4 regions of the Pseudomonas sp. COR18 genome follow, and region 1 is predicted to be linked to each of the others. Evidence: predicted binding sites of a transcription regulator. Region 1 holds the regulator's gene; each other region holds the start of a gene.
What was found. Region 1 encodes FliA, which starts transcription of late flagellar genes. Its sites were predicted from a motif close to CTAAAGTTTNNNNNNNNNNNGCCGNTAA; they were not measured.

Region 1 (5,479 bases):
ATCACCGACATCCAGGACCCACGCCAGGCCTGGCGCATGCTGCTGGCGCACCTGGCACGCATGATCGTCACGCCCGAGATCGAACCGCTGGAAGAGGGCGGGGTGATCGCCATGGTCGGCCCGGCCGGCATGGGCAAGACCACGACCCTGGCCAAGCTGGCCGCACGCTACGTACTCAAGTACGGCGCACAGAATATCGCGCTGGTAAGCATGGACAGCTTCCGCATTGGCGCCCAGGAGCAGCTCAAGACGCTGGGGCGGATTCTCAATGTCTCCGTGACCCATGTCGACCCCGGCCAGTCCCTGGCCCAGGCCCTCGATCCGCTGCTGCGCAAGCGCGTGGTGCTGATCGACACCGCCGGCCTGCAGGCCAGCGACCCGGCCTTGCGCATGCAGCTGGAAAGCCTGGCCGGTCGCGGGATCAAGGCGAAGAACTATCTGGTCCTGGCCACCACCAGCCAGAAGCAGGTGCTCACCGCCGCCTACCATAGCTACAAGCGCTGTGGCCTGGCCGGTTGCATCCTGACCAAACTGGACGAGACGGCAAGCCTCGGCGAAGTGCTGAGCCTGGCCATCAGCCATGAACTGCCGGTGGCCTATCTGACCGATGGCCCGCGGATCCCGGACGATCTGCATCTGCCACGCCGTCACCAGCTGGTGAGCCGTGCGGTGAGTGTGCAGATGCAGGAAGAACCCAGCGAAGAGGCCATGGCCGATATGTTCGCTGACATCTACCACAGCCCCTCCAAACGAGTGGGGTGAGGTAACCATGAAGACGTTGCAACGCATCTACATCGATGGTCTGCCAGGCATTAGTCTCCCTCGGGAGCGCGCAGCCAGTTATGTGGCCTTCCGTCTACGCAAGACAAGGTAAGAAGAGAACATGGGTAGCATGCATCCCGTACAGGTGATTGCGGTGACCGGCGGCAAGGGTGGCGTCGGGAAGACTAACGTGTCAGTGAACTTGTCCCTGGCGCTGGCTGAGCTTGGCCGGCGTGTCATGCTGCTGGATGCCGACCTGGGCCTGGCGAATGTCGACGTTCTGCTGGGGCTGACCCCGAAACGGACCCTGGCCGATGTGATCGAGGGCCGCTGCGAGTTGCGCGATGTGCTGCTGCAGGGGCCAGGCGGGATCCGTATCGTGCCGGCGGCCTCCGGTACCCAGAGCATGGTCAATCTCAATCCGGCCCAGCATGCCGGCCTGATCCAGGCGTTCAGCGATATCGGCGACAATCTCGACGTGCTGGTGATCGACACCGCTGCGGGTATTGGTGACTCGGTGGTCAGTTTTGTCCGCGCGGCCCAGGAAGTGCTGCTGGTGGTCTGCGACGAGCCGACCTCGATCACCGACGCCTATGCGCTGATCAAGCTGCTCAATCGCGACTACGGCATGAATCGTTTCCGGGTGCTGGCCAACATGGCCCAGAGCCCGCAGGAAGGGCGCAACCTGTTCGCCAAGTTGACCAAGGTCACGGACCGCTTCCTTGACGTGGCCCTACAATACGTCGGCGCCGTTCCCTACGACGAATGCGTTCGCAAGGCCGTGCAGAAGCAGCGTGCGGTCTACGAAGCCTTCCCACGTTCGAAATGTGCCCTGGCGTTCAAGGCCATCGCGCAGAAGGTCGACACCTGGCCGTTGCCCGCCAACCCGCGGGGGCACCTGGAGTTCTTCGTCGAACGTCTGGTACTTCAAACGAGTGCGGGACCGGTGCTATGACTGCAAGTGGCTATCGCATGTATTCCAAGTCTTCGCGTGACAGCCAGTATGAATTGATCGAGCGATACGCGCCGCTGGTCAAGCGCATCGCCTATCACCTGCTGGCACGGCTGCCGGCCAGTGTTCAGGTCGAGGACCTGATCCAGGCCGGGATGATCGGCCTGCTCGAGGTTTCGACCAAGTACGACTCGGGCAAGGGCGCGAGTTTCGAGACCTATGCCGGTATCCGCATTCGTGGCGCGATGCTCGACGAGGTGCGCAAGGGCGACTGGGCACCCCGTTCGGTACACCGCAACACCCGCATGGTCAGTGACGCAATCCGCGCAATTGAAGCGAAAACCGGTCGCGACGCTAAAGATCATGAAGTTGCAGCCGAACTCCAGTTGAGTCTCGATGATTATTACGGGATTTTGAATGATACCTTGGGCAGCCGCCTGTTCAGTTTCGACGACCTGTTGCAGGACGGCGAACATGAAGGGTTGCATGAGGATGGCGCGAGTGCTCATCTCGAACCGTCGCGCGATCTGGAGGATGAACGCTTCCAGGCCGCACTGGCGGACGCGATCGCCAATTTGCCGGAGCGTGAGCGGCTGGTGTTGTCGCTGTACTACGACGAGGAGCTGAACCTCAAGGAAATCGGTGAGGTCCTGGGGGTCAGCGAATCACGGGTCAGCCAGTTGCATAGCCAGTGCGCAGCCCGTTTGCGGGGGCGTTTGGGAGAGTGGCGAGCGCGTTGACGGGGCAGTGTGTGGGGACACTGCGAACGAGACCGATGCAGCGTGTGACGGTGTATCGGCGGCTCGGCCGGTTGTGGTTTCCATGCAGTAGGGTACAGAGCCTTGTCGAGTGTTGTGCCGAATTGATTTAACAGCGCGTCCAGGTGCTGAAACGCGTTTAAGACTGCTTGGAGGTCGAATTGAACAAGAACATGAAAATCCTCATTGTTGATGACTTTTCAACGATGCGGCGGATCATCAAGAACCTGTTGCGTGATCTCGGGTTCACCAACACTGTCGAGGCCGATGACGGTACTACCGCCATTCCGGTGCTGAACAGTGGCAGCATCGACTTTCTGGTCACCGACTGGAACATGCCCGGCATGACCGGCATCGATCTGCTGCGCCACGTGCGTGCCGACGAGAAGCTCAAGCACCTGCCGGTCCTGATGGTAACGGCCGAGGCCAAGCGCGAGCAGATCATCGAGGCCGCACAGGCCGGTGTGAACGGCTATGTGGTCAAACCGTTCACGGCCCAGGCGTTGAAAGAGAAGATCGAGAAGATCTTCGAACGCATCGGTTGATGAAGTCCGCCACGGGGGCGCTATGGAGCACTACGAATCCTCTCTGGGCGATTTTGAATCGACCCTGAAAAAACATGCTCGTGAGCTGGTCGACAGCCTTGAAAAAGGCCGCTTCGGCGACGCCGTGCAAATGATCCATGAGCTGAACCAGGCCCGTGACCGCGGCTTGTATCTGGAAGTCGGCAAGCTGACCCGCGAGCTGCACAGTGCGATCGTCAATTTCCAGATCGATCCCACCATGCCGCAAGCCGAGGAGGTCTCGCAGATCACCGATGCCACCGAGCGCCTGTCCTATGTGGTCAGGCTGACCGAGGCTGCGGCCAACCGCACCATGGATCTGGTGGAGAGCGCGACCCCGCGGATCAATGGCCTGAATGACGAGGCCAAGGCGCTGAGCGCCGACTGGGGGCGGTTCATGCGGCGCGAGGTCGGTGCCGAGGAATTCCGTGCGTTGGCCCGCCGGGTCGACAGTTTTCTGACGCGCAGCGAGCAGGAAACCCAGGCGGTTTCGAGCGAACTCAACGACATCCTGCTGGCCCAGGATTATCAGGATCTGACCGGCCAGGTGATCAAGCGTGTCACGCAGATGGTCACCGAGGTCGAGAGCAACCTGCTCAAGCTGGTGCTGATGGCCAGCCATGTGGATCGCTTTGCCGGCATCGAGCATGACCGTGAAGCGATCCTTGCGCAAAAAGATCCACAAAAACAAATGGCAAAGGGTGAAGGTCCGCAGATTCATGCCGATAAACGTGAAGACGTTGTGTCCGGCCAGGACGATGTCGACGATTTGCTTTCCAGCCTTGGATTCTAGGAGCACCCATACACATGAGCTTCGGCGCCGATGAAGAGATCCTTCAGGATTTCCTGGTTGAGGCCGGCGAGATTCTTGAGCAACTGTCCGAACAACTGGTCGAGCTGGAAAGCCGGCCGGACGATGCGGACCTGCTCAATGCCATCTTTCGCGGTTTTCACACTGTAAAAGGGGGCGCCGGCTTCCTCCAGCTCAACGAGCTGGTGGAGTGCTGTCACATCGCCGAGAACGTGTTCGACATCCTGCGCAAGGGTGAGCGTCGCGTCGACGCCGAGCTGATGGACGTGGTCCTGGAAGCGCTCGATGCGGTCAACGGCATGTTCGGCCAGGTGCGCGAGCGCAGCCCGATCACTCCAGCGACCCCGGAACTGCTGGCGGCCCTGTCGCGCCTGGCGGAACCCGCCGGTGCCGAACCGGCGCCGGAGCCCGTGGCCGAGGTCGCGGCAGCCGAGCCGGAACCGGTGGCCGAACCGGTCGCCGAAAGCCCGTCCGGCGACATCACCGACAATGAATTCGAACAGTTGCTCGACTCCCTCGACGGTGGCAAGGCCGATGCGCCACAAGCCGCCAGCGAAGGCGAGGCCGAGAGCGACGAAATCACCGATGCCGAGTTCGAGTCCCTGCTCGATCAGTTGCATGGCAAGGGCCAGTTCGCGCCCGACGCCGTGGCGGCTTCGGCCCAGGCACCGACCGCCGAGGCGGCCGGTGAGCAGCCTGACAGCGGCGACATTACCGACGACGAATTCGAAGCCCTGCTCGATCAGTTGCATGGCAAGGGCACGTTCAAGGTCGAGGGGATCGACACCGCCGCGGCAGCGGCCCAGGCCGCGGAAGTGACCGGTGCGTCCGGCAGCGACCTGATCACCGATCAGGAGTTCGAGTCCCTGCTCGACGAACTGCACGGCAAGGGCAAGTTCACCGATGTGGCAGCCAGTGCCGCCGCGCCGGCCGTCGCCAAGCCGGCCGCCGTCTCTGCACCGGCCGCTGCCTCGGCCACTTCCGCCCCGGCCGCCAAGGCTCCGGCGGCAGCGGCTGCGGCCTCACCGGCGCCAGCGGCGAAAGCGGCACCCGCCCCGGCTGCCGCCGCAGCGGCCCCGGCTCCGGCCCGTGCCCCGGCACCAGCCGCCGCGGGCGCAGGCGACAAGCCGGCTGCCAGTGAAGCGGAAACCACGGTGCGGGTCGACACCGCGCGCCTGGACGAGATCATGAACATGGTCGGCGAGCTGGTGCTGGTGCGTAACCGCCTGGTGCGCCTGGGGCTCAACAGCGGCGACGAGGCCATGTCCAAGGCGGTGTCCAACCTCGATGTGGTGACCGCCGACCTGCAGACCGCAGTGATGAAGACCCGCATGCAGCCGATCAAGAAAGTCTTCGGCCGCTTCCCGCGCCTGGTCCGTGACCTGGCCCGGCAGTTGAAGAAAGAGATCAACCTGGAACTGGTGGGTGAGGAAACCGACCTCGACAAGAACCTCGTCGAGGCACTGGCCGACCCGCTGGTCCACCTGGTGCGCAACTCGGTCGACCACGGTATCGAAGAGCCGGCCGACCGCGAAGCGATGGGCAAGCCGCGCAGTGGCCGGGTGGTGCTTTCGGCCGAACAGGAAGGCGACCACATCCTGCTGTCGATCTCCGATGACGGCAAGGGCATGGA
Region 2 (5,479 bases), 2.1 Mb from region 1:
ATACTCCGGAGACGCTTCGTTTTGTGGGCCTGATGGCACGAACCGAACCCGATTTAGTTTTGTCGCGGCTATTTCCGAGCATTTATAGGACCGTCGCAGCTATTTAGGTTTTTCGTCGCAGCTATTTCTGAACGCTGCTCCGATATATCGAGGCCTCTAGTATGGTGGTGTCGCAGCAAATTAGGAATCCTACAGTGGATCGAGACCGCGTCCAGGCGAGATCACCCTCGCCCACCATGGCGTGCTGTTTCTCGATGAACTGCCGGAGTTCGACCGCAAGGTACTGGAAGTGCTGCGCGAACCGCTGGAGTCGGGCCATATCGTGATCTCCCGCGCCCGCGACCGGGTACGTTTTCCCGCTCGATTCCAGTTGGTGGCGGCAATGAATCCGTGCCCCTGTGGATATCTTGGCGACCCGACCAACCGCTGCCGCTGTACCCCGGAGCAGATCCAGCGTTATCGCAACAAGCTGTCCGGCCCGTTGCTGGACCGTATCGACCTGCACTTGACCGTGGCCCGTGAGGCCACGGCACTGAGCCCGGTCAAGGAGCCGGGAAACACCACGGCCAAGGCGGCCGAGCGGGTGGCGCAAGCTCGCCGGCGCCAGCAGCAACGCCAAGGGTGCGCCAACGCCTTTCTCGATCTGCAGGGATTGCGCCGGCACTGCAAGTTATCCACAGCCGATGAAACGTGGCTGGAGACAGCCTGCGAACGCCTGACCCTGTCGCTGCGGGCAGCGCATCGGTTGCTGAAGGTGGCAAGGACGTTGGCGGATCTGGAGCAGGTAGAGGGAATCAGCCGTGAGCATCTGGCCGAGGCGTTGCAGTACCGGCCCAGTAGTGCCTGATATGGCCGGGATAGTGGCTGGTACTGCGGTGAGGTTGAGGGCCTATTCGCGGGCAAGCCACGCTCCTACAGTGCCGAGTCGTATACAGGGTCCATGTACGACTCGGCACTGTAGGAGCGTGGCTTGCCCGCGAATGGATCTAAAGACCGGCGCCACCTCACCGGAACCGATCAACCTCCTGCCGCAGTTCGGCCGCCAGCATCTCCAGTTCACGCGCGGTCTGCGCCAGGTTGGAGACCACTTCGCGCTGTTCGCTGTTGGCCAGGGCGATGCTCTGCAGGTTGCTGCTGAGCAGGGTCGCGGTGCTGCTCTGCTCCTGGGTGGCGGTGGTGATGGCAGCGAATTGCTGGCCGGCCGAGCGGCTCTGTTCGTCGATACGCGCCAGCGCCGAGGCGACGTTGGCGTTGCGCGACAGGCCTTCCTGCATCAGCGAGTTGCCCTGCTCCATGGTCTGGATGGCATGACCGGTTTCCTGCTGGATGCTGTGGATCATGCTGGAGATCTCGTCCGTCGCCTCGCGGGTACGCCCCGCCAGGCTGCGTACCTCATCGGCGACCACGGCAAAACCGCGGCCCTGTTCACCGGCCCGGGCGGCTTCGATGGCGGCATTGAGCGCCAGCAGGTTGGTCTGCTCGGCGATCGAGGTGATCACGCCGACGATGCCGCCGATTTCCTGGGAACGCTGGCCCAGGGTGTTGATCACCGTCGCCGTGCTGTTCAGCGCCGCGGCGATCTGTTCCAGGGACGACGAAGCCTCTTCCATGGAACTGCGGCCGATACGGGTCTGCTGGGCATTTTCCTGGGCCAGGCGCTCGGTATTGCTCATGTTGTCGGCGATGTTCAGCGAGGTGGCGCTGAACTCTTCGACCGCGCCGGCCATGCTGGTGATTTCGCCGGACTGCTGTTCCATGCCTTCGTAGGCACCGCTCGACAGGCCGGACAGGGCCTGGGCACGGCCGTTGACCTCCTGGGCCGCCTTGCGGATGTGCTCGACCATGGTCGACAGCGCCTGGCCCATCTGGTTGAAACTGCCGGCCAGCTGGCCGATCTCGTCCTGGCTCGACACATTGAGCCGTACGCTCAGGTCGCCAGCGCCCAGGGCCTGGGCCTGGCGCACCAGGTCACCCAACGGACGCAACTTGCTGCGCAGCAGCCAGACCGCCGCCCCCACCGCCAGCAGCATCGCCAGCAGGCTGCCAAGCACCAGGCGAATACCGACACTCCAGGTCACTGCGCTGATTTCAGCCTTGGGCATGCTCGCCACCACTGACCACGGGCCATCCGCGAAAGGCACCGCGACGCTGTAGATGTCGTCGTTCCTGTCGCTCCAGAAGCGCCCCTGGCCGGGCTGTTTCGCCAGGTCGGCGATCACCTTGGCCGCCTGCTCGGGGTCGTTCACCTCGGCTGGCGGTACCAGCCAGCGTTTCTGTTCGTCGAGCAACGCCAGGGAACCGGTGGTGCCGATGCGGAACCGCTTGAGGTTATCGAACTGCGCCTTCTGCGCATCGGTGTAGTCGAAACCGACGAACAGCACCGCGAACACCTTGCCGCTGCTGTCGCGCACCGGGGTGTACTGGGTCATGTAGTAGCGGTCGAACAGCAGGGCCCGGCCGACATAGCCCTGCCCCGCCATCAGCTTGGCGTAGGCCGGGTGCTGGTGGTCGAGCAGGGTGCCGATGGCACGGCTGCCGTCCTGCTTGGTCAGGGAGGTGCTGACGCGGATGAAGTCGTCGCCACTGCGCACGAACAGGGTCGCAACCCCGGCGGTCATCTGCTTGAAATCGTCGACTTCGGTGAAATCGTTGTTGAGCAGCTTGTCGCGCAGGTACAGGCCCGGAGCCTGGGTGCCGGCCACGCTGACCGGCTCATCGGTGCGCGCACTCAGGCCGTTGCTGAAGCGCTTCTCGAACAGCCCGCTGAGGCGCTGGGTGTTTTCGCGCAGGGTCCCGTGGAAGGTGTTCAACTGGTCGGCGAGCAGACGTGCTTCGCTGGCCAGGTGCTCTTCGCGGGTGTCGAGGTTGGCCGAATCCAGCGAACGCAGGGCGAATACGGTGCTGCCGCTGATCACCACTGCCAGGATGACGGAGAGCGCAAGGCCGAGTTGCGTGGCGATTCGGGCACGGGGTTGAGGCATGAACAGCTCCTGACCGAGTGGCCGGGTCATCCCTGTCCCTGGCGCTACCCGGCTTTTCTGTATGTTGAGTCGTGAGGGGCCTTTCTGAACGAAGGTTCCATGTCGCTACAGTCGGCTGCTCAAGGAAATACTTGAGCAATTTGCAGGGGTATCTGCCAGAAATCTGATTGATGGGCCGTGTGCTCAGCCCAGGCGCTCGACCTGGGGCAGTTCCATGGCGGCGACTTCGCCTTGCAGGAAGTCGCTCAGGCGGCGCAGACGCTCGCCGCCGGGGCGGGTCTTGGGCCATACCAGGTAATAGTTTTCGCCACTGGCCACTGCCGTCGGCCAGGGCAGGCTCAGGCGTCCCTGGGCCACGTCCTCGGCCACCATCAGCAGGTCGCCCATGGACACGCCGTAACCACGGGCTGCGGCAATCATCCCCAGTTCCAGGGTGTCGAACACCTGGCCGCCCTTGAGGGAAATACGCTCGGAAAGCCCCATGCGCTCCAGCCAGTTGCGCCAGTCACGACGGTCCGGCGTCGGGTGCAGCAGCTCGGTGGCGGCCAGGCGCTCGACGTCCCAGGGCTGGTCGTTGAGCAGGGTCGGTGCGCCCACCGGGATCAGCCATTCGGAGAACAGGTAGCTGGACTCCCAGTCCGGCGGGAAATGCCCGGCGCCGAGCAATACCGCGCAATCGAACGGTTCCTGGTTGAAATCGACGTTGTCGACGTCCATCCAGGCGCTGGTCAATTGCACCTCGTTGCCTTTCTGCAGATGCCGGAAGCGGCTGATACGGGCCAGCAGCCAGCGCATGGTCAGGGTCGACGGCGCCTTCATGCGCAGGATGTCATCTTCGGCGCGCAGGGTGTCGCAGGCCCGCTCCAGCGCACCGAAACCCTCGCGAATGCCCGGCAGCAGCAACCGCGCGGCCTCCGTCAGTTGCAGGTTGCGACCGTTACGCTGGAACAGCCGGCAGGCGAAGTGTTCCTCCAGGGTGCGGATATGCCGGCTGACCGCGCTCTGGGTGATCGACAGTTCTTCGGCCGCCCGGGTGAACGAGCTGTAGCGCGCCGCCGCCTCGAAGGCGCGCAGGGCATAGAGCGGGGGCAGGCGACGGGACATGAGTGACTTTCCGGGAACGGGATGGAACAGCACCTGGCAGAAATGGCTGCATGAGTTTTTATCATGCGAGCAATCGTTTTTATCCCTTTGTGCAAAGCCGTGCAAGCGCCGAGAATCAATCCTTTAACCCTTCTGTCACTCTGCGAGTCCGATGATCATGCAGCATCCAGCACGTACCGAGCTCCTGGCCATCCTGCGGCTGTCCGGGCCGTTGATCGCCTCGCAGTTGGCGCACATGCTGATGGTGCTGACCGACACCCTGATGATGGCCCGGCTCAGTCCCGAGGCCCTGGCCGGTGGCGGCCTGGGCGCGGCGAGCTATTCGTTCGTGTCGATCTTCTGCCTCGGGGTGATTGCCGCGGTCGGCACCCTGGTGGCCATCCGGCACGGCGCCGGCGACACGCAAGGCGTCACCCGCCTGGCCCAGGCCGGGCTCTGGCTGGCCTGGGCCATGGCGCTGGTCGCCGGCCTGCTGCTGTGGAACCTCAAGCCGCTTCTGCTGCTGTTCGGCCAGACGCCGAGCAACGTGCAGGCCGCCGGCCAGTTCCTGCTGGTACTGCCGTTCGCCCTGCCCGGCTACCTGAGTTTCATGGCCCTGCGCGGCTTCACCAGTGCGCTGGGGCGGGCCACGCCGGTGATGGTGATCAGCCTGGGCGGGACCGTGGCCAACTTTTTGCTCAACTACGCGCTGATCACCGGCATGTTCGGCCTGCCGCACCTGGGCCTGACCGGGATCGGCCTGGTCACGGCCATCGTCGCCAACTGTATGGCGCTGGCCCTGGCCTGGCATATCCGCCGGCATGCGGCGTATCGCGACTACCCGCTGCGGCGGGGCCTGTCGCGGCCGAACGGACAGTACCTGCGCGAGCTGTGGCGGCTGGGCCTGCCCATCGGTGGCACCTATGCGGTGGAAGTCGGGCTGTTCGCCTTCGCCGCCCTGTGCATGGGCACCATGGGCAGCACGCAGTTGGCGGCGCACCAGATCGCCCTGCAGATCGTCTCGGTAGCGTTCATGATTCCCGCGGGGATTTCCTACGCCATCACCCTGCGTATCGGCCAGCACTACGGGGCCGGGCAACTGCTGGACGCACGGCGGGCGGGGCGGGTCGGGATCGCCTTTGGCGCGGCGACCATGCTGGCCTTCGCCATGCTGTTCTGGCTGGCACCGAATCAGTTGATCGGGCTGTTCCTGGACCATAATGACCCGGCGTTCCGCCCGGTGATCGAACTGGCGGTCAGCCTGCTGGCGGTGGCCGCGTGGTTCGAGCTGTTCGATGGCACCCAGACCATCGCCATGGGCGCGATCCGCGGGCTCAAGGACGCCAAGACCACCTTCCTGGTCGGGCTTGGTTGCTACTGGCTGATTGGCGCGCCGTCGGCCTGGCTGCTGGCGT
Region 3 (5,479 bases), 3.0 Mb from region 1:
GCGAACGTACCGAAACGTTCCCGGCCCGGTCGCGAACGCTGTAGCTGATGGCGAACTCGCCGTTGCCCAGTTGCTCGAGGAAGTTTCGCTCGACGGTGAGTTGAACTTTTCCGCTACCGAGTTCCTCGGGCTGGACCGTGTGGCTGGGACCGGCATGTTCGCCCCAATAGCTGTGTATGACATCTCCCCACTTCATATCGAAGTAGCCCGGGACAGTGGCGGTGAGTTGGTCGCCAAGTTCGATCAGTTCGCTGTTGGTCAAGCCATCGAGAGCGATACTGGGTAGGATGACTGATGCAAGAAGTTCACCTCCGGGCGGTGTGCGGTCTATAAGGATCGGAGTGATATGAGAGTCACTTGATAGCTCGCTATAAATATCATACGCCCTATACTGAAGCTCGTTTCTACCCTCTTCGGACAGGTATTCACTTGGTAATGCCAAGGTGAGTTTGTCGCCTGTCTGGTAACCGGGCAGAGGGGTAGGGGTTCCAACCAGCACCCCGTTCCAGATCAATTGGCAGGTTTCGTCGGCACTGACATCGTTCCAGAGAGTCACCGTGACCGCCAGCGGTTTGTCCAGGTCCGTTGCCTGCAAGAGTCCGTCTTCGGGGGCCGCAGCTTCCACATATGGAGCTTGCAGAAAAATGGGTGAGCTTTGAATCTCCAAGTCCTTCATTAGGATAGTCCTTTTATCTGATTGAGTGTTGTCAGGCATTTCCCACGATCAGACGCGTTACAGATTGTTTTGAGAGTTCTGCGCCGATACGTGTGCTTTTGGCAAATAATGCATTCAGGTCTGAAACGCTATCAGTTGGTTATGCGATATAGTGCCAGGTACTCAACGAATATTAAGTCTTGGGTGTTGTCAAGAGTTTTGAATTTTTTGTTTGATATGTAGTTTTTCTGTAAGTGCCAAGTTTGTTTCTTTGAGGAAATTTCTTACTTATAAAAGAGAACTATTTAATGTTATTGCGGGCAATAAAAAACCCGATGCCTTTCGGTCATCGGGTTTTCTCTGTTTTACTTGAAACTATCGGTTGAAACGCTCTACCAGCGAATATTGCGTATGGGCCGTGTGGGTCAGTTCCTCGCTCAGTTGCGCCGAGTTGTGCGCCTGCTCCGAAGTCTGGTCCGCCAGTTGCGCGATGGTGCTGATGTTGCGGCTGATCTCCTCGGCCACCGAGCTCTGCTCCTCGGTCGCGGCGGCGATCTGGGTGGTCATGTCGGTGATATTGGCCACCGCTTCGCTGATCCCCACCAGTGCCTCGTCAGCTTCCAGTACCCGTGCCACGCCTTCCTGGGCCTGGCGATGGCCGGCGTCCATGGTCTGCACGGCGGTGTTGGCGGTCTGTTGCAGCTTGGCGATCAGGGCGTGGATCTGCCCGGTGGATTCGCTGGTGCGTTGCGCCAGTTGGCGTACCTCGTCGGCCACCACCGCGAAACCGCGGCCCATCTCGCCGGCACGGGCCGCTTCGATGGCAGCGTTCAGTGCCAGCAGGTTGGTCTGGTCGGCTATGCCCTTGATCACGTCGACCACGCCACCGATTTCATCGCTGTCCTTGGCCAGTTGGGTCACGGTGCCGCCGGTTTCACCGACCACCACCGACAACCGCTCGATGGCTTCGCGGGTTTCCCCGGCGATATCGCGGCCGCGACTGGTCAGGCGGTTGGCTTCCTGGGTGGCGTCGGCCGTGCGCTGGACGTGGCTGGCGACTTCCTGGGTGGTGGCCGCCATCTGGTTGACGGCGGTCGCCACCTGCTCGGTTTCCTGGCGCTGGCGATCGAGGCCGCTGGAGCTCTTCTGGGCCAGGTCGTCGGACTGCCTGGCCTGGGCGTTGAGGTGCTCGGCGGTGTCCTGCAGGCGGGTCAGGCAGGTTTTCAGACGCGCTTCCTGGCTGAGGATCGACATTTCCAGGCGAGCCTGGGCGCCGCGGCTGTCGGTGTACATCTGGGCGATCAGCGGGTCCGAGGTGGTCTGCTCGGCCAGGCGCAGCAGGCGCTTGAGGCCGCGTTGCTGCCAGCTCAGGCCCAGCAGGCCGAGCGGTACCGAGAGCGCGGCGGCAAGAGCGAAGCCCCAGTGGGAGTTGAGCCACACGCCGATCAGGAAGCTGACCTGGCTGACCAGGATGAAGGGCAGCCAGTCCTGGACGATCGGCAGCCACTTGTCCCGGCGTGGAATCGCCGACTTGCCCTGGTTGATGCGCAGGTACAGCGCTTCGGCCCGGCGGACCTGTTCGGCGGTGGGCTTGACCCGCACCGATTCGTAGCCAACCACCTGGTTGCCTTCGAAGACGGGTGTCACATAGGCGTTGACCCAGTAATGGTCACCGCTCTTGCAGCGATTCTTGACAATGCCCATCCATGGCAGGCCTTGTTTCAGAGTGTTCCACATGTGCTCGAACACCGCCGTCGGAACATCCGGGTGCCGCACCAGGTTGTGCGGGGCGCCGATCAGTTCGTCACGGGAGAACCCACTGATTTCGACGAACGCGTCGTTGCAGTAGGTGATCACGCCTTTGGCATTGGTAGTGGAAATCAACCGTTGCTGAGCGGGAAAGGTGCGTTCACGTTGGGTAATGGGTTGGTTATTCCGCATGGTTTTTCAATCCGCAAGGCTTTGACAGGTTGTCGGCATGACAGGGGAAATATTAAATATATTTTTCAACTTTCATGACCGTTTCACAATTTGGCTCTTGCGTACTCGCACTCGTCCTTGAATACGAGTCGAACACGCTGGAGATTAACGAGTTCAGCCGTTCATCCGGCTTTAGAACGGTTGCAACATCGGATAAGTAAAGAATACGAAGTGCACGGTATTAAGCGCGACATGGGCCAGGACGGCTGCGGCCAGGCCCCCATAGCGATAGGCCAGACCATAGCCGATGCCAGCCAGTGTCGCCAGCAGCACCCATTGCCAGCCCGCACCGGCGTGCGCCAGCCCGAAAATCAGCGCAGCCCCCGGTAAGGCCAGGGTTTCGCCCCGTGGAAAGGATTTGAAACAGCGGCTCAGCCCGCCCTGAATATAGCCACGAAACAGGATTTCCTCGACCAGGCTCACCAGCAGCAGGTTGTTCAGCAGCCACCAGCCACCTTGCTCGGGCCATTTCGGCGCCCAGTTGACGATGCCCAACAGGCAGGCGCACCCCAGGGCGAGCAGCGAGTTCATGGCCCAGGCGCTGGTCGCACTGAGCAGCACGCGTCCCGGCGTACGGCGATTGACCAGCCAGGGACAGACCAGCAGCAGCCAGAAGCCGATCAGCGGTTTATCCAGATTGAGGTACAGGGTGAACGGCACGGCGTCCGGGGTCAGGCGCAGGGCGCTGATCACCCGGCCGTTCTGGAAGCCCGGCAGCCAGTGCAGGGCCAGGGCGACAGCCAGCAGTACGAACAGACCATGGCCCAGATAGCGACCCACGCGGCTGCGAGGTTGCAGGACGGCTGCGGCACTGATCAGCAGCAGGGCGAAAGCGAGGAGGCTGGGCAGGCCCAATTGGCCAACGCTCAGCGCCAGCGCATAACCCAGGGAAAGCAGGGCCAGATAAGGCCAGGGTAGGACGGACATGCGGCTCCTTGGAGAATCAGGCGGACAAGGCGGAGCATGATAACCCGCCCTCCAGTCCCCCTGACCAATGAAAAAACACTGGCCAGGCCAGTGTTTTTCCACGTGTTGCCTTCGCAGTCCTCAGGCGGCGATCAACTGCCGCAGAACGTAATGCAGGATGCCTCCCGACTTGAAGTATTCGACCTCATTGAGCGTGTCGATGCGGCACAGCACTTCGATCTCGCGCGACCGGCCATCTTCACCCTTGATGACCAGCCTGAGGTTCATGCGCGGTTGCAACGGGGCGCCGCCCAGGCCTTCGATACTCAGGGTTTCCTTGCCGGTCAGTTGCAAGGTCTTGCGGTTTTGCCCGGCCGGAAACTGCAGCGGCAGCACACCCATGCCCACCAGGTTGGAACGGTGGATGCGTTCGAAGCTCTCGGCGATCACTGCCTTGACCCCCAGCAGGTTGGTACCCTTGGCCGCCCAGTCGCGGCTGGAGCCGGTGCCGTATTCCTGGCCGGCGATCACCACCAGCGGCGTACCCTCGGCCTGGTAGCGCATGGCGGCATCGTAGATCGCCAGCCTTTCCCCCGAAGGGATATGCAAGGTATTGCCGCCTTCCTCGCCGCCCAGCATCTCGTTGCGAATACGGATGTTGGCGAAGGTGCCACGCATCATCACCTCATGGTTGCCGCGCCGTGAGCCGTAGGAGTTGAAGTCCCGTGGCTCCACGCCCTGATCGCGCAGGTAGCGTCCGGCCGGGCTGTCGACCTTGATGTTGCCGGCGGGGGAGATGTGGTCGGTGGTCACCGAATCCCCCAGCAATGCCAGCACCCGGGCGCCCCGGATGTCCTCGATCAGCGGCAGCGGGCCGTCGATGCTGTCGAAGAACGGCGGGTGCTGGATATAGGTCGAATCGGCCTGCCAGGCATAGGTGGCGGCCTGCGGCACCTCGATGGCCTGCCACTGGGCGTCACCGGCGAACACTTCGGCGTATTCCTTGTGAAACATGTCGGTGTCGACCCGGGCCACGGCATCGGCGATTTCCTTCTGGCTCGGCCAGATATCGCGCAGGTACACCGGCTGGCCATCGCTGCCGGTGCCCAGCGGCTCACGGCTGAGATCGATGCGCACGCTGCCGGCCAGGGCGTAGGCCACCACCAGCGGTGGCGAGGCCAGCCAGTTGGTCTTGACCAGCGGATGCACCCGGCCCTCGAAGTTGCGGTTGCCCGAGAGCACCGAGGCGACGGTCAGGTCCGATTGCTGGATGGCCTTCTCGATCGGGTCCGGCAGCGGCCCGGAGTTGCCGATGCAGGTGGTGCAGCCGTAGCCGACCAGCGCGAAACCCAGCTCATCGAGGTAGCGGCTCAGGCCGGCGGCCTGGTAGTAATCGGTCACCACCTTGGAGCCGGGTGCCAGGGAACTCTTGACCCAGGGTTGGCGCTTGAGGCCCTTTTCCACGGCTTTTTTCGCCAGCAACCCGGCGGCCATCATCACGCTGGGGTTGGAGGTGTTGGTGCAGGAAGTGATGGCGGCGATCACCACGGCACCGTCCTTGAGGCGATGGGTCCGGCCTTCGTAGCTATAGTCCACGCCGCCGACCAGGTCGGCATTGCCGACCGCCACGCCACCGCCGCCCTCGCTTTCCAGGCGGCCCTCCTCCTTGCTGGCCGGCTTGAGCTGCAGGCCGATGAAGTCGCTGAAGGCCTGTGCCACCTTGGGCAGCGGTACCCGGTCCTGCGGGCGCTTGGGCCCGGCCAGGCTGGCTTCGACGCTGCCCATGTCCAGTTCCAGGCTGTCGCTGAACAGCGGTTCCTGACCCGGCAGGCGCCACAGCCCCTGGGCCTTGCTGTAGGCCTCCACCAGATCGACGGTAGCGGCGGGGCGGCCGGACAGGCGCAGGTACTCCAGGGTGACCTCGTCGACCGGGAAGAA
Region 4 (5,479 bases), 1.2 Mb from region 1:
CGATCAGCAAGGTGCGGGTTAAAGCTGTTCTTGTCATCCCCACGGCAGTGTTCCTTCTTCAGTGCGCTGGCCCTGTTCAGCGTTGGGAAGGAAAGAGCAGAAGCTGTGCCGCTTTTCGTTTTTTCTTCTGTATCAATGGGTTGCCAGGGCTGTCGGGCAGGTGACGGTGTTTGCCTGTTTCAGCTTTGAAACAGGTCCGTGCCGGGAGAGCGCTGGAGAGGTGGCAAAGCCCCGTGGAATGGGGCTTTCGGACAGCTGTATCAGTGGCTTGACACATGGCCGTGCAAGGGCCCCAAGCTGTTGAATCTGGTCGTTTGCGGTGGTGCAGGGTGTTTCATGAGTGGACACTGCGGCTGCGGGGCCAGGCCTTTTGCGGCGTTGGCCGGAGTCAGCGTCCCAGCAGCTTCTCGACCGCACCCATGGCCTGGCGGTGCCTTTGCTGCCAATCACCGCCGAGCACCTCGACCGTCTGCCGGTGCCGGGTCAGCCATTGCCGGCTGGCCTCGAAGAACGCCCGGCGCTCCTCCAGGTCGGGCTGGCAGCGCTGACCGTCATCGGTCCATTCGACGCCGTCGGGGCTGAGCAGAAGGTGCAGGTCGTAATGCCGGGCGAGTAGGGCCGGTTCGAGCCAGGCGGGGCAGTCGCCGAACAGGGTCTGGCTCCAGAGGATGTTGCTCAGCAGGTGGGTATCGAGAATCAGCAGCGAAGGCTGCCGTGCCCGCGCCTCGTCCTCCCAGACCAACTGGCCGCGGGCGATGGCGGGGATGTCGGCTAGGCAGGTGTCGCGCTGTTCCCGCTCGATGAAATGACGCACGTATTCACCCACCAGCAGGCCGCCGAAGCGTGCCTGCAGGGCCTCGCAGAGCCAGCTCTTGCCGCTGGATTCGGGGCCCGCCAGCACCACCACCTTCATGCCTGCAACGCCGGGTCGGTACGCCATTCGCGCCAGCCCTGCACGGCCAGTAGGGTGAACAGGCCATAGAGGGCGGCGGTCAGGTACAGGTCCTTGTAGATGAACAGGCCGACGAAGATCACATCGACGGCGATCCACAGTGGCCAGCACTGGATGCGTTTCTGCGCCATCCACAGCTGTGCGACCAGGCTGAAGGCGGTCAGTGCGGCATCGAGCCAGGGTTGTGCGGCGTCGGTCCAGGTGGCCATGGCAGCGCCCAGCAGCAGGCTGCCCAAGGCACCGACGGCAAGGCCGCCCAGCAGGGCTTGCGGGCCAAGGCTGGACACCTCGCGGCCCTGGTGCACGATGCCGCCGCGGGTCCATTGCCACCAGCCATAGAGCTGCAGCACGGCGTAGACCACCTGCAGCAGCAGGTCCGAGTAGAGCTTCACATCGAAGAAGATCCAGCTGTAGAGCAGCACCATGACCAGGCCGATCGGCCAGCACCAGGGATTCTGTTTGACCGTCAGCCAGACGGCGATCACGCCGAGGGCGGCGGCGAACAGTTCAAGCCCGGACATGGGAGACCTCTGGATCGAAGGGAAAGGGGGGGCGGATTGTACCCAGAGTGGCAGGGAGAAGGGAGGGCCGCAGCGCGATTGCGCTTATCTCTCGCGACCTCTTCGCGGATAAGCCTGGACGCCGGCCCCACAAGGCATCGCGGTGAGCACTGGTCTTGTGTGCGCCGCAAAATTGTCGGGGCCGGACTGATCCGCGAACAGGCTCTCCGGTCAGATACGGAACTGGCGCAGCAACCCGTTGAGCTGTTCGCTCAGCACCTTGAGCCGGTCGCTGTCGGTGCTCGACTGTTCGGCCGCCAGGGCAGTGGTGTGGGACAGGCCCGCCGCCTCGGTGACGTTCTGATTGATCTCCTCGACCACATGGGCCTGTTGCAGGGTGGCGCTGGCAATCGAGGCATTGAGGCCATTGAGGTTGCGCAACGCCTGGCTGATGGCATTCAGGCTTTCGCCGGCCAGCCCGGCCAGTTCGATGGTCTGCTGCGAGACACGGCTGCTGTCGCCGATGACTTTCACCGCCGCTTCGGAGTGATTCTGCAGACGTTCGATCATCGCCTGGATCTCCGCCGTGGATTTCTGCGTACGCTGGGCCAGCAAGCGCACCTCGTCGGCCACCACGGCGAAGCCGCGGCCCTGTTCACCGGCCCTTGCGGCCTCGATGGCGGCGTTGAGGGCGAGCAGGTTGGTCTGCTCGGCGATGGCGCGGATCACTTCCAGGACACTGCCGATCTGCGTGCTTTCCGCCGCCAGGGTGCGGATCACCTCGACCGCCTGGGCGATGGTGGCGGACAACTGGTCGATCTGCTGCAGGCTGTTGTCGATGTTCAACTGGCCCTGGCGGGCCTGGCCTTCGGCATCGCGCACCTCGCTGGCGGCCTGTTCGGCGTTCTTGGCGACATCCTGCACGCCATAGGTCACCTCGTTGATCGCCGTGGCCACCATTTCCATCTGCTGCGATTGCTGCTGACTGCGGGTCTGGGATTCGATGGCGCTGTTACCCAGGTCGCTGGAGGATTGGCCGAGTTCACTGGCCGAAACCTGCAACTGGCTGACCACGCCACGCAGCTTGCTGGTGAAGGCGTTGAAGTGGCGGGCCAGTTCGGTCACTTCGTCCTGGCCGTGGGTATCGAGGGTGCGGGTCAGATCGCTTTCGCCGCTGGCGATGTTGGCCATGGCCTGGACCGTTTCCCGCAGCGGATGGACGATGCTGCGGCCGATCAGCAGGACCAGCACGCTCACCAGCACGGCAATCGCCAGGCCGACCAGCGAGGCATTGCGCACCTGCTCGTAGAACTCGGCCTGCACATCGTCGATGTACACGCCTGAGCCGATGATCCAGCTCCAGGGCTCGAACAACTGCACATAGGAGGTTTTCTGCACCGGAGCGCTGGCGCCCGGCTTCGGCCAGCGGTAATCGATCATGCCGCGGCCCTTGGCCTTGGCCAGAATCACCATCTCGTTGAACAGCGCATAGCCATCGGGGTCCTTGATGCCGGACAGGTCCTGGCCCTCGAGCTTGGGGTTGGCCGGGTGCATGACCATGACCGGGCGCAGGTCGTTGATCCAGAAATAGTCGTTCTGGTCGTAACGCAGCCCGCGTATGACGCTCAGCGCCTGTTTCTGCGCGGCATCGCGGCTGAGGGTGCCGGCGGTTTCCAGCCCCTGGTAGTAGGCGAGGATGCCGCTGGCGGTCTGGACCACGTGCTGGGTTTTCAGGGCCTTGGCCTGGTAAAGGTTGTCATGGGTCTGCTTGAGCATCAGCAGGCCCTGGGTCAGCAGCATGGCTACCGCCAGGACCAGGATGAGCCACAAGCGTCGGCTGATCGACACACTGCGCAAGCTATTCATAAGACCACCGTTCCTTTTTTTCTTGTTGTCCTGCTGTCATGCAGCTTATACCAGCAGGTTTAGCCCAGAGTGCCCACTATGCTTATGGCTACTATCGAGGCAGCGATAAACAGGCATGTCTGATAGGATTTCGGCCCAATCTCGACAAACCTGAGTTGCTGTTTGATTTTTCAGGCATTTTTCACGGTTTGCCGACGAACTGCGCAGCAGGCTTGCCAGTGGATCGCCGAGATGGCGAATCACGCTTTTCGATTTTTGTAGGGCCTGCGGGAGCGGGCCTTGAGGGGGAATGATGGATTTTTGGACCGCCGCACAGGCGTTGATATTGGGGATTGTCGAGGGCCTGACGGAATTCCTGCCGATTTCCAGCACCGGCCACCAGATCATCGTGGCCGATCTGCTGGGTTTTGGCGGTGAACGGGCAATCGCCTTCAACATCATCATTCAGTTGGCCGCGATCCTTGCGGTGGTCTGGGAGTTTCGCCAGAAGGTCTTCACCGTGGTCCGGGACCTGCCCAGGGAGCGCAGTGCCCAGCGTTTCACCCTCAACCTGCTGGTGGCGTTCATGCCGGCGGTGATTCTCGGGGTGTTGTTCAAGGAAGTGATCGCCACTTACCTGTTCAACCCGATCACCGTGGCCTCGGCGCTGGTGGTGGGTGGTGTGGTCATCCTCTGGGCCGAGCGGCGCGAGCACACGGTGCATGCCGAAACGGTGGATGAGATCCGCTGGCAGGACGCCCTGAAAGTCGGCTTCGCCCAGTGCCTGGCGATGATTCCGGGAACCTCCCGCTCCGGTGCGACCATCATCGGCGGCCTGCTGTTCGGCCTGTCGCGCAAGACCGCCACCGAGTTCTCGTTCTTCCTGGCCATGCCGACCATGGTCGCCGCCGCGGTGTACTCCGGTTATGGTTTCCGCCATCAGTTCCAGATGGCCGACCTGCCGGTGTTCGCGGTGGGCTTCGTCACTTCCTTCGTGTTCGCCATGATCGCCGTGCGCGGCCTGCTGAAGTTCATCGCCAGCCACAGCTACGCGGCGTTTGCCTGGTATCGGATCGTCTTCGGCCTGGTGATCCTGGCCACCTGGCAGTTCGGTTGGGTCGACTGGTCGACCAAGGGATGAGAAAGCCGAACACTCCCGGCAATGGCCGGCCAGCGCCCACGGGCCGGGTCCGCCAGCTCAAGCTCAAGGTGCTGCTGGGGCTGCTGCTCTGCGTCTTGCCCGGTTTCGGCGCGCTGCGCCTGTGGCTGGGCAGCGGGACGAGTTGGCCGCTGTGGCTCTACGGCGGCGCCAGCCTGTTGGCGTTCGTTCTGTACTGGAACGACAAGCGCAAGGCGCGCAATGACGCCTGGCGCATACCGGAGAAGGTTCTGCATGGCGTCGAGCTGCTGGGCGGCTGGCCGGGGGCACTGATCGCCCAGCAGGTGTTCCGGCACAAAACCCGCAAGCTGTCGTTCCAGGTGGTGTTCTGGCTGATCGTGTTGCTGCACCAGGTTTTCTGGATCGATCGGCTGTTTCTCGATGCCACCCTGGCGCAGCTGTCCTTTCTGTAGGGTAGCGCTACAGCAGCAGGCCGACCTGACTGCGCTTGGGCAGCTTGGCGACCACCAGTTGGTGGGAGCGGCGCAGCAGCTCCTGCAGTTCCTCGGCGCCCAGCGGGTAGGGCGCGTTCATGCTGATCCAGAACGCTCGCGCCAGATAAGGCGCGGGACGGATTCCGGGGCGGTCGACATAGCCGAGGAACAGTTCCTTGCCGACCTTGAGCGACAGTGTGTCGCCACTCAGGTTGAGCAGCGCGAACATCTTGGTCTCGGCGATCGAGAACACCCTGACGCCGCCCCATTTGTAGTCTTCCCGTGCGCCGGGCAGGTCGAGGCAGAAGCGCGCGACGGCCTCCTTGTTCATGCTGGCTCCTTTCATAGTGCTCTGTCTCCACATTCCCTGAAGGCTTCGGCCAGGTGGTCGATCCACGCCCGTACGGCCGGCAGCAGCCCGCGACGGTGCGGGTAGACCGCCTGCAGCCAGCCGCCCGGCAGTGACCATTCGGGCAGGATTCGCACGAAGGTACCATTGGCCAGTTCTTCCTCGCAGTAGAGCATGGGCAGCACGGTGAAGCCCAGGCCGGCGAGGGCACAGGCCTTGCGGACGATGAAGTCGTCCACG

Region 2: ACM62G_RS12815 (methyl-accepting chemotaxis protein) is a predicted target of FliA. The motif match lies at 3,090-3,117, and genes of this name have one in related genera.
Region 3: ACM62G_RS21415 (methyl-accepting chemotaxis protein) is a predicted target of FliA. The motif match lies at 2,626-2,653, and genes of this name have one in related genera.
Region 4: ACM62G_RS28925 (methyl-accepting chemotaxis protein) is a predicted target of FliA. The motif match lies at 3,446-3,473, and genes of this name have one in related genera.

What each region holds. Positions count from the first base shown of each region.
Region 1 covers NZ_CP183808.1:722,141-727,619, reverse strand. The annotation lists gene flhF (flagellar biosynthesis protein FlhF) at 1-762, shown strand, start outside; gene fleN (flagellar synthesis regulator FleN) at 884-1,717, shown strand; gene fliA (RNA polymerase sigma factor FliA) at 1,714-2,454, shown strand; gene ACM62G_RS03295 (chemotaxis response regulator CheY) at 2,646-3,017, shown strand; gene ACM62G_RS03290 (protein phosphatase CheZ) at 3,040-3,828, shown strand; gene ACM62G_RS03285 (chemotaxis protein CheA) at 3,843-5,479, shown strand, end outside.
Region 2 covers NZ_CP183808.1:2,793,158-2,798,636, reverse strand. The annotation lists gene ACM62G_RS12825 (heteromeric transposase endonuclease subunit TnsA) at 1-82, opposite strand, end outside; partial or broken gene ACM62G_RS12820 (ATP-binding protein) at 197-847, shown strand; gene ACM62G_RS12815 (methyl-accepting chemotaxis protein) at 1,005-2,981, opposite strand; gene ACM62G_RS12810 (LysR substrate-binding domain-containing protein) at 3,165-4,085, opposite strand; gene ACM62G_RS12805 (NorM family multidrug efflux MATE transporter) at 4,237-5,479, shown strand, end outside.
Region 3 covers NZ_CP183808.1:4,624,260-4,629,738, forward strand. The annotation lists gene ACM62G_RS21410 (hypothetical protein) at 1-262, opposite strand, end outside; gene ACM62G_RS21415 (methyl-accepting chemotaxis protein) at 1,031-2,596, opposite strand; gene ACM62G_RS21420 (CPBP family intramembrane glutamic endopeptidase) at 2,768-3,562, opposite strand; gene acnA (aconitate hydratase AcnA) at 3,683-5,479, opposite strand, start outside.
Region 4 covers NZ_CP183808.1:6,431,658-6,437,136, reverse strand. The annotation lists gene ACM62G_RS28940 (hypothetical protein) at 1-43, opposite strand, end outside; gene ACM62G_RS28935 (AAA family ATPase) at 389-913, opposite strand; gene pnuC (nicotinamide riboside transporter PnuC) at 910-1,473, opposite strand; gene ACM62G_RS28925 (methyl-accepting chemotaxis protein) at 1,684-3,318, opposite strand; gene ACM62G_RS28920 (undecaprenyl-diphosphate phosphatase) at 3,611-4,438, shown strand; gene ACM62G_RS28915 (DUF1294 domain-containing protein) at 4,435-4,869, shown strand; gene ACM62G_RS28910 (MmcQ/YjbR family DNA-binding protein) at 4,877-5,221, opposite strand; gene ACM62G_RS28905 (LysR substrate-binding domain-containing protein) at 5,233-5,479, opposite strand, start outside.